2 regions of the Janthinobacterium sp. GW822-FHT07H11 genome follow, and region 2 is predicted to be linked to the other one. Evidence: predicted binding sites of a transcription regulator. Region 2 holds the regulator's gene; the other holds the start of a gene.

Region 1 (3,669 bases), 2.9 Mb from region 2:
GGCGCGCGAGGCGCAGGCGACGCTGTATTACCGGCCATTCCAGCAACTGCCGGCGGGCATGCCTGCGCAGGAGCAGACAGCCCTGCGGGCGGCCGCCGCGCAGGTGATCGGCGAGGCCGTCATGCCGGCCTTCGGCGAACTGCTGGCCTTCATGCGCGACGTGTACATTCCGGGCGCGGCCACCACCCTGGCCGCCGAGCGCCTGCCAGACGGCAAGGCCTATTATCAGTCGAAGATCGCGGAATTTACCACCACGACCCTGAGCGCGGCGCAGATCCACGCGATCGGCCTGCAGGAAATGGCGAAGATACGCGCCGAGATGCAGGAGACGATACGCCAGACGGGCTTCAAGGGCGACTTCGCCGCCTTCCTGCGGTTCCTGCGCAGCGATCCGCAGTTCTATGCGCGCACGCCGGAAGAGCTGCTGATGCGCTCGGCCTGGGTGGCGAAGAAGTTCGACGCCAAGGCGGCGCAGTATTTCGGCTACCTGCCGCGCCAGCGCTTCGCCATCATCCCCGTGCCGCCCGAGCAGGCGCCTTACTACACTTCCGGCCGCGGCGGGCCAGGTGTCTACCTGGTCAACACCCATGACCTGCCTTCGCGTCCGCTGTACAGCATGCCCGCGCTGACCCTGCACGAATCGGCGCCAGGCCACGCCTTCCAGATGCCGGTGGCGCTGGAACAGAAGGGGCGGCCGGAATTTCGCCGCGCGTATATCTCCGCGTATGGCGAAGGCTGGGCCCTGTACTGCGAACGCCTGGGCGCCGAAATGGGCATGTATGAAAATGCCTATGAAACCTTCGGCATGCTCAGCTACCAGGCCTGGCGCGCGGCGCGCCTGGTGGTCGACACGGGCATCCATGCGCAGGACTGGACGCGCGCGCAGGCGCAAGCCTATCTGCACGCCAATACGGCGCTGTCTGCGCATGAAATCGAGACGGAAGTGGACCGCTACATTTCCTGGCCCGGCCAGGCGCTGTCCTACTACCTGGGCGAGATGGCGATCCTCGAAGGCCGGCGCAAGGCCGAGGCGGCGCTGGGCGCGCGCTTCGATATCCGCGCCTTCCACGACACGGTGCTGGAACTGGGCTCGGTGCCGCTGCCCGTGCTGGAGCGGCGCATCGACAGCTTCATCGCCGACGGCGGCAAGAGCCCTTACCTGGCGGCGCCCTGACCGCCGCATAGCGCCCATGGCGCGGCCGGCGCACCATGCTGGTGCACGCGCCGCGCCATGGTGCGCGATTCTCGCCTTTTCCCGCGCCGCACCCGTCCCCCTGGCGCTGGCATGCATCCTGCTTTGGTAATCGCATCGTGACTCGATTGCCCAGCATGCCCGATAGCCCCAGCCTTGCAACGCCCTCCGGCGCCGGCGCGCACAGCGCGTGGCAGGCGCATCTGCGCCTGGGCTTTACCCTGCACGATGGCGTCAGCCGCCTGGTCGAGCGCACGCACTGCGGCCCCCTGCGCGTGCAAAAGCCGCTCTACCCCGAAGGCGGCGCCGTTTGCCACGCCATCATCATCCACCCGCCCGGCGGCGTGGTGGGCGGCGACCAGCTGGCCGTCGACGCCACGGCGGGCGAAGGCGCGCACGCCTTGCTCACGTCGCCAGGCGCCGCCAAATGGTACCGCGCCAACGGCCATGTCTCGGGCCAGCACATCGCGCTGCGCGCCGGCAGCGGCGCGGCCATCGAGTGGCTGCCGCAGGAAAGCATTTTCTTCGACCAGGCCTGCGTGCGCCTGCGCCACGAGGTGGAACTGGCGGCGGACGCCGCCTACATCGGCTGCGACATCGTCTGCCTGGGCCGCAGCGCCTCGGGCGAGATTTTCAACACGGGCAGCATCGGCCAGCAGGTGCGGATCCGCCGCGGCGGCAAGCTGCTGTGGTGGGAGCAGGGCGTGCTGGCCGGCGGCGGTGCGCTGATGGCCAGCCCCCTCGGCCTGGGCGGGCACACGGTGTGCGCCACCCTGATCGCCGTCGGCACACAAGTTTCCCCGGCCGTGCTGGCCGCCGTGCGCGCGATCGCCGTGCCGGAAGGCGCCATGTTTGGCGCCACGCAGATGAAATCACTGGTGGCGGTGCGCCTGTTGTGCGGCGACAGCGAGGCGGCGCGCCACGCCATGCTGGCCGCCTGGCAGCTGCTGCGCCCGGCCGCATTGGGGCGCGAGGCCGTCGTGCCGCGCATCTGGAACACTTGAACAGCAAGGAAGCACAAGGAAAACCATGGACCTGACACCCCGCGAAAAAGACAAGCTGCTCATTTTTACGGCCGCGCTGCTGGCCGAACGGCGCCTGGCGCGCGGCCTGAAGCTCAATTACCCGGAAGCGGTGGCCCTGATCAGCGCCGCCATCATGGAGGGCGCGCGCGATGGCAGGTCGGTGGCGCAGCTGATGTCGGACGGCACGCGGATACTGTCGCGCGCCGACGTCATGGACGGCATCGCCGAGATGATTCCCGACATCCAGGTGGAGGCGACTTTCCCCGACGGCAGCAAGCTGGTGACCGTGCACCACCCGATACCGTAAGCACACAAGCGACATTGACAGGAGCCCCTCATGACCCCAGGCGAATACAAACTGGAAGAAGGCGAAATCAGCCTCAATGCGGGCCGCGCCACGGCCACCGTGGTGGTGGCCAACCGGGGCGACCGGCCGATACAGGTCGGCTCGCACTTCCATTTTTTTGAAGTCAACCCTGCGCTGGCCTTCGAGCGCTGGCGCGCCTACGGCATGCGCCTCAACATCACGGCCGGCACCGCCGTGCGCTTCGAGCCGGGCCAGCAGCGCACGGTGGAACTGGTGGCGCTGGCGGGCGAGCGCAAGGTCTACGGCTTCCATGGCGCGGTGATGGGCGAACTGCAGGATACCCCACCGGGAAAGGATTGAGATGGCCAGCATTCCCCGCAGCGCATACGCCGAGATGTTCGGCCCCACCAAGGGCGACCGCATCCGCCTGGCCGACACGGAACTGTTCATCGAGATCGAGCATGATTACGCGATCTACGGCGAAGAAGTGAAATTCGGCGGCGGTAAAGTCATCCGCGACGGCATGGGCCAGTCGCAGCGCTGCGCGGCCGAGGTGATGGATACCGTCATCACGAATGCCGTCATCCTCGACCACTGGGGCATCGTGAAGGCCGACATCGGCCTGAAAAACGGCCTGATCTTCGGCATCGGCAAGGCGGGCAACCCGGACATCCAGCCCGGCGTCACGCTCCCCATCGGCGGCGCCACGGAAATCATCGCCGGCGAAGGCATGATCGTCACGGCAGGCGGCGTCGATACCCACATCCACTTCATCTGCCCGCAGCAGATCGAGGAAGCCCTGATGAGCGGCGTGACCACCATGCTGGGCGGCGGCACGGGGCCGGCCGTGGGCACGGCCGCCACCACCTGCACGCCGGGTCCGTGGCATCTGCACGCCATGCTTGCGGCGGCCGACGCCTTCCCGATGAACCTGGGCTTCATGGGCAAAGGTAATGTCAGTCTGCCGCTGCCGCTGGAAGAGCAGGTGCGCGCGGGCGCCATCGGCCTGAAACTGCATGAAGACTGGGGCAGCACGCCGGCCGCCATCGACAATTGCCTGTCGGTGGCCGAGCGCATGGATGTCCAGGTGGCGCTGCACAGCGATACCCTCAACGAAGGCGGTTTTTTGGAGCACACGCTGGCCG
Region 2 (3,669 bases):
GGCTGGCACACTATTTCGGCCCCAACGAGCGCGTCGTGCTGCGCCACCGCGAACGCGCCTAAAACCTTGTCAGTCCAGGTGGCGCAGCGGATGCGTTGCCGCAGGCCAGACGGGCGCAAAGAAGCGCGCCACCATGGCCGCATCGACCTCGTCCAGGCGGGCAGGGTTCCAGCGCGGTGCATTGTCCTTGTCGACCACCAGCGCGCGCACGCCCTCGAGCACCTCGCCATGCGTGAAATTGTGGCGCACCATCGTGCGCTCCATGCGCAGGCAATCGGCCACGCCCAGGTGGGCACCGCGCTGCAGCAATTCCATTGTCACGCACATCATCAAGGGCGAACGCAGGCGCATGGCCGCCAGTGCCTTGGCCGCGAACGCGCTGTCGTCCTGCGCCAGCGAGGCCATGATGGCGGCCACGGAGCCGGCGCTGAAGTGGCGCTCCAGCGCCACGCGCGCCGTGGCCAGGGGAGAAGCGCCCGCCTGGCCCTGGCATGGCGCCGCCAGCGCCTTGACGGCCACCGGCAAGCCTTCGCCCGGCGTCGAGTCGAACAGCGCCAGCAGCGCCCCCATCTGCGCCTCGGGCAGGTACACATCGGCCAGCCCCGTGTACAGGGCATCGGCCGCGCCGATCGTCAGCCCCGTCAAGCCCAGGTACAGGCCCAGCCGGCCCGGCAGGCGGGACAGGAAATAACTGCCGCCCACGTCGGGGAACAGGCCGATATTGACTTCCGGCATGGCCATGCGCGTGCGGTCCGTGACGATGCGCAAGCGGTTGCCGGGGCCTGCCTGGGCCACGCCCATGCCGCCGCCCATCACGACGCCATCCATCACGGCAATATACGGTTTCGGATAGAAATGAATTAAATGATTTAAAGCATATTCTTCTGTAAAGAAATCTTCCAGCAGCGCGCTGCCACCCTGCGGCGTGGCCAGGCCCGCGTCGTAAAAGAAACGGATGTCGCCACCGGCGCACAGGGCTTTTTCGCTGCTCGATCGTATCACCACGGCGTCCACCTGCGGGTCGTCGCGCCAGGCCAGCAGGGCGGCGCTCAGGGCACGCACCATCTCCAGCGACAGCGAATTCAAGGCTTTCGGGCGGTCGAGCACGATATGGCCCGTGCGGTGGCGGATGGAGGTCTGGACGAAGTCGCTCATGGCAGAAGGGAAAGAAGTGAGGATGGCGCATTCTAGCGCTTTCACCATGGGCATTGCGTTCCGCAGGACGCAAAAAAGGGCGCAATCTGCGCCCTTAGTTGATCACAACTGGGGGAAGCCGGTGGCCTTAGACGGCGACGACGGCGTCTTCCTCTGAGTTGTCTGGCAGATGCTTGATCGCCTCTTTACCGTGCCCTTGCACTTTGGTTTTGTATTTCATCACTTGCCTGTCGAGCTTGTCGATCAGGGTATCGATTGCGGCATACAAGTCGTGTGCCAGGCTTTCCACATAGACGGTCTTGCCACTCAGACGCAGGTTGACTTCGGCCTTTTGACGTTTTTCTTTCTCTTTGAGGTTATCCACGGTCAGAATCACGGCGATATCGATGACTTGATCGAAATGACGTTTCACGCGTTCCAGCTTCGTTTGTACGTATTCACGGATGGCTGGTGTCACTTCGAGATGATGTCCGCTGATGGTGAGATTCATACACACTCCTAAAGATGATCGGGTTCGTGCGGTGTCCATCGATTCCGGCCCGCAGAGGAACCGAAAAAACTACAAGCACTTACGCAGACTCACTGGCGGAATTTTCAACGCTTCCCGGTATTTGGCAACAGTACGTCGCGCAATCACCATGCCTTGTTCCCCCAGCATGTCCGCAATCTTACTGTCGGATAAAGGATTTTTAGGGTCTTCTGCTCCTGTCAGTTGCACGATCAATGCCCGTATCGCCGTCGACGATGCTTCACCCCCCGCTTCGGTGGCGACGTGGCTACCAAAGAAATATTTCAACTCAAACATGCCATGCGGGGTCAGCATGTACTTTTGGGTTGTTACCCGCGAGATAGTACTCTCGTGTAAACCCAGTGTATCAGCTATTTCACGGAGCACAAGGGGGCGCATGGCAACGGCGCCATGCGAGAAAAAGTTCTTTTGTCTTTCTACTATCGCCTGCGCCACGCGCAGGATGGTGTCGAAGCGCTGGCGCATGTTCTTGATCAGCCACTTGGCTTCCTGCAACTGCGCGCCCATGGCGCCTTCGCCCTTGCCCTGTTTCAATAAATTGGCGTACATGGCGTTCACGCGCAGGCGCGGCATGACGTCGTTGTTCAGGGTGACCTGCCAGCCATTGCGCGCCCGTTTGACGACCACGTCGGGCACCACGTAGTCGGACACGTCGGAAGCGAACACGGCGCCCGGATGCGGGTTGCACAGGCGGATCACCGTCTGCGCCTCGCGCAAGTCTTCCTCGTCGCAATCGAGGGCCTTTTTCAGCTTGTTGAAATCGCGCTGGGCAAACCAGGCCAGGTGCTTTTCCACGATGACGAGGGCCATGCGCCGCGTCACCAGGGCGACGTGCGGCAAGCGCTTGATCTGCAGCGCCAGGCATTCGGATGCATTGCGCGCGCCCACGCCCGGCGGATCGAAACTTTGCAGCAGCGACAGGGCCGTGCGCAGCTCGTCGGCGTCGATTTCCAGCTCTTCCGGCAGGCGCGCCAGGATGTCGTCGAGCGACTCTTCCAGGTAGCCGTTGTCATCGAGCGCGTCGATGATCAGCTCGACCAGCGCGCGGTCGCGCAACTCGAGCACCGTCACGCGCATCTGCTCCATCAGGTGCTCGCGCAGGGTGCAGTGATGGGCTTCCAGCTGCGGGCGCGCATCTTCGTCGTCGGGCGCCTTGCCCCGGCTCGCCTCGCTCCAGTCGCTGTCGCCGCCATCCATGGCGGGCGGGCTGTCGGCGCCGTCGCCGTCGAAGGTTTCCGCTTCGGCCGGCGCCGCAGGCGCTTCCTGGCCCGGCGGCTGGGGCGGCGCTTCGGCCGGCGCGGCCGTGGAGCTCAAGGCGCCGTCGGACAACAGGCGCAGCGAACGGTCGAGCGGATCGTCGAGGCGTTCGAGCAAGGGATTATCCGTCAGCAATTGCTCTAGTTCCTGGTGCAATTCCAGGGTCGATAATTGCAGCAGGCGTATCGATTGCTGCAACTGCGGCGTCAGTGCCAGATGCTGCGAAGTGCGCAGCTGCAATGATTGTTTCATTGGCTCACATGCGGAAATGTTCGCCCAGATAGACCCGGCGTACCGACTCGTTCGCGATGATGTCGTCGGGGCGTCCCGACGCCAGCACCGAGCCCTGGTTGATGATGTAGGCGCGGTCGCAAATACCGAGCGTCTCGCGCACATTATGATCGGTGATCAGCACGCCGATATTGCGCTCTTTCAAGAAACGCACGATGCGCTGGATCTCGATCACGGCGATCGGATCGACGCCGGCAAACGGCTCGTCGAGCAGCACGAAACGCGGATCGGTGGCCAGCGCGCGGGCGATTTCCACGCGGCGGCGCTCGCCGCCCGACAGGGACAGCGCCTGGTTTTCGCGCAGTTTTTCAATCTGCAAGTCGGCCAGCAATTTATCCAGGCGCTCCTCGATCTCGGCCTTCTTCAGGGGGCGGCCTTCGACGGTCTGGATTTCCAGCACGGCGCGGATATTGTCCTCCACCGTCAGCTTGCGGAAC

The links. Region 2 encodes sigma-54, which starts transcription at its own class of promoters, with help from an activator protein. Its sites were predicted from a motif close to TGGCANGNAANCTGCTTT; they were not measured.
Region 1: a site for sigma-54 is predicted at 1,282-1,299, ahead of AC3RCJ_RS19205 (urease accessory protein UreD). Genes of this name have one in related genera too.

What each region holds. Positions count from the first base shown of each region.
Region 1 is NZ_CM179507.1:4,351,011-4,354,679, reverse strand. Features, by position in the region: gene AC3RCJ_RS19210 (DUF885 domain-containing protein) at 1-1,174, shown strand, start outside; gene AC3RCJ_RS19205 (urease accessory protein UreD) at 1,330-2,196, shown strand; gene AC3RCJ_RS19200 (urease subunit gamma) at 2,222-2,524, shown strand; gene AC3RCJ_RS19195 (urease subunit beta) at 2,555-2,884, shown strand; gene ureC (urease subunit alpha) at 2,886-3,669, shown strand, end outside.
Region 2 is NZ_CM179507.1:902,685-906,353, reverse strand. Features, by position in the region: gene rapZ (RNase adapter RapZ) at 1-62, shown strand, start outside; gene AC3RCJ_RS04015 (enoyl-CoA hydratase/isomerase family protein) at 70-1,155, opposite strand; gene hpf (ribosome hibernation-promoting factor, HPF/YfiA family) at 1,283-1,645, opposite strand; gene AC3RCJ_RS04005 (RNA polymerase factor sigma-54) at 1,715-3,193, opposite strand; gene lptB (LPS export ABC transporter ATP-binding protein) at 3,198-3,669, opposite strand, start outside.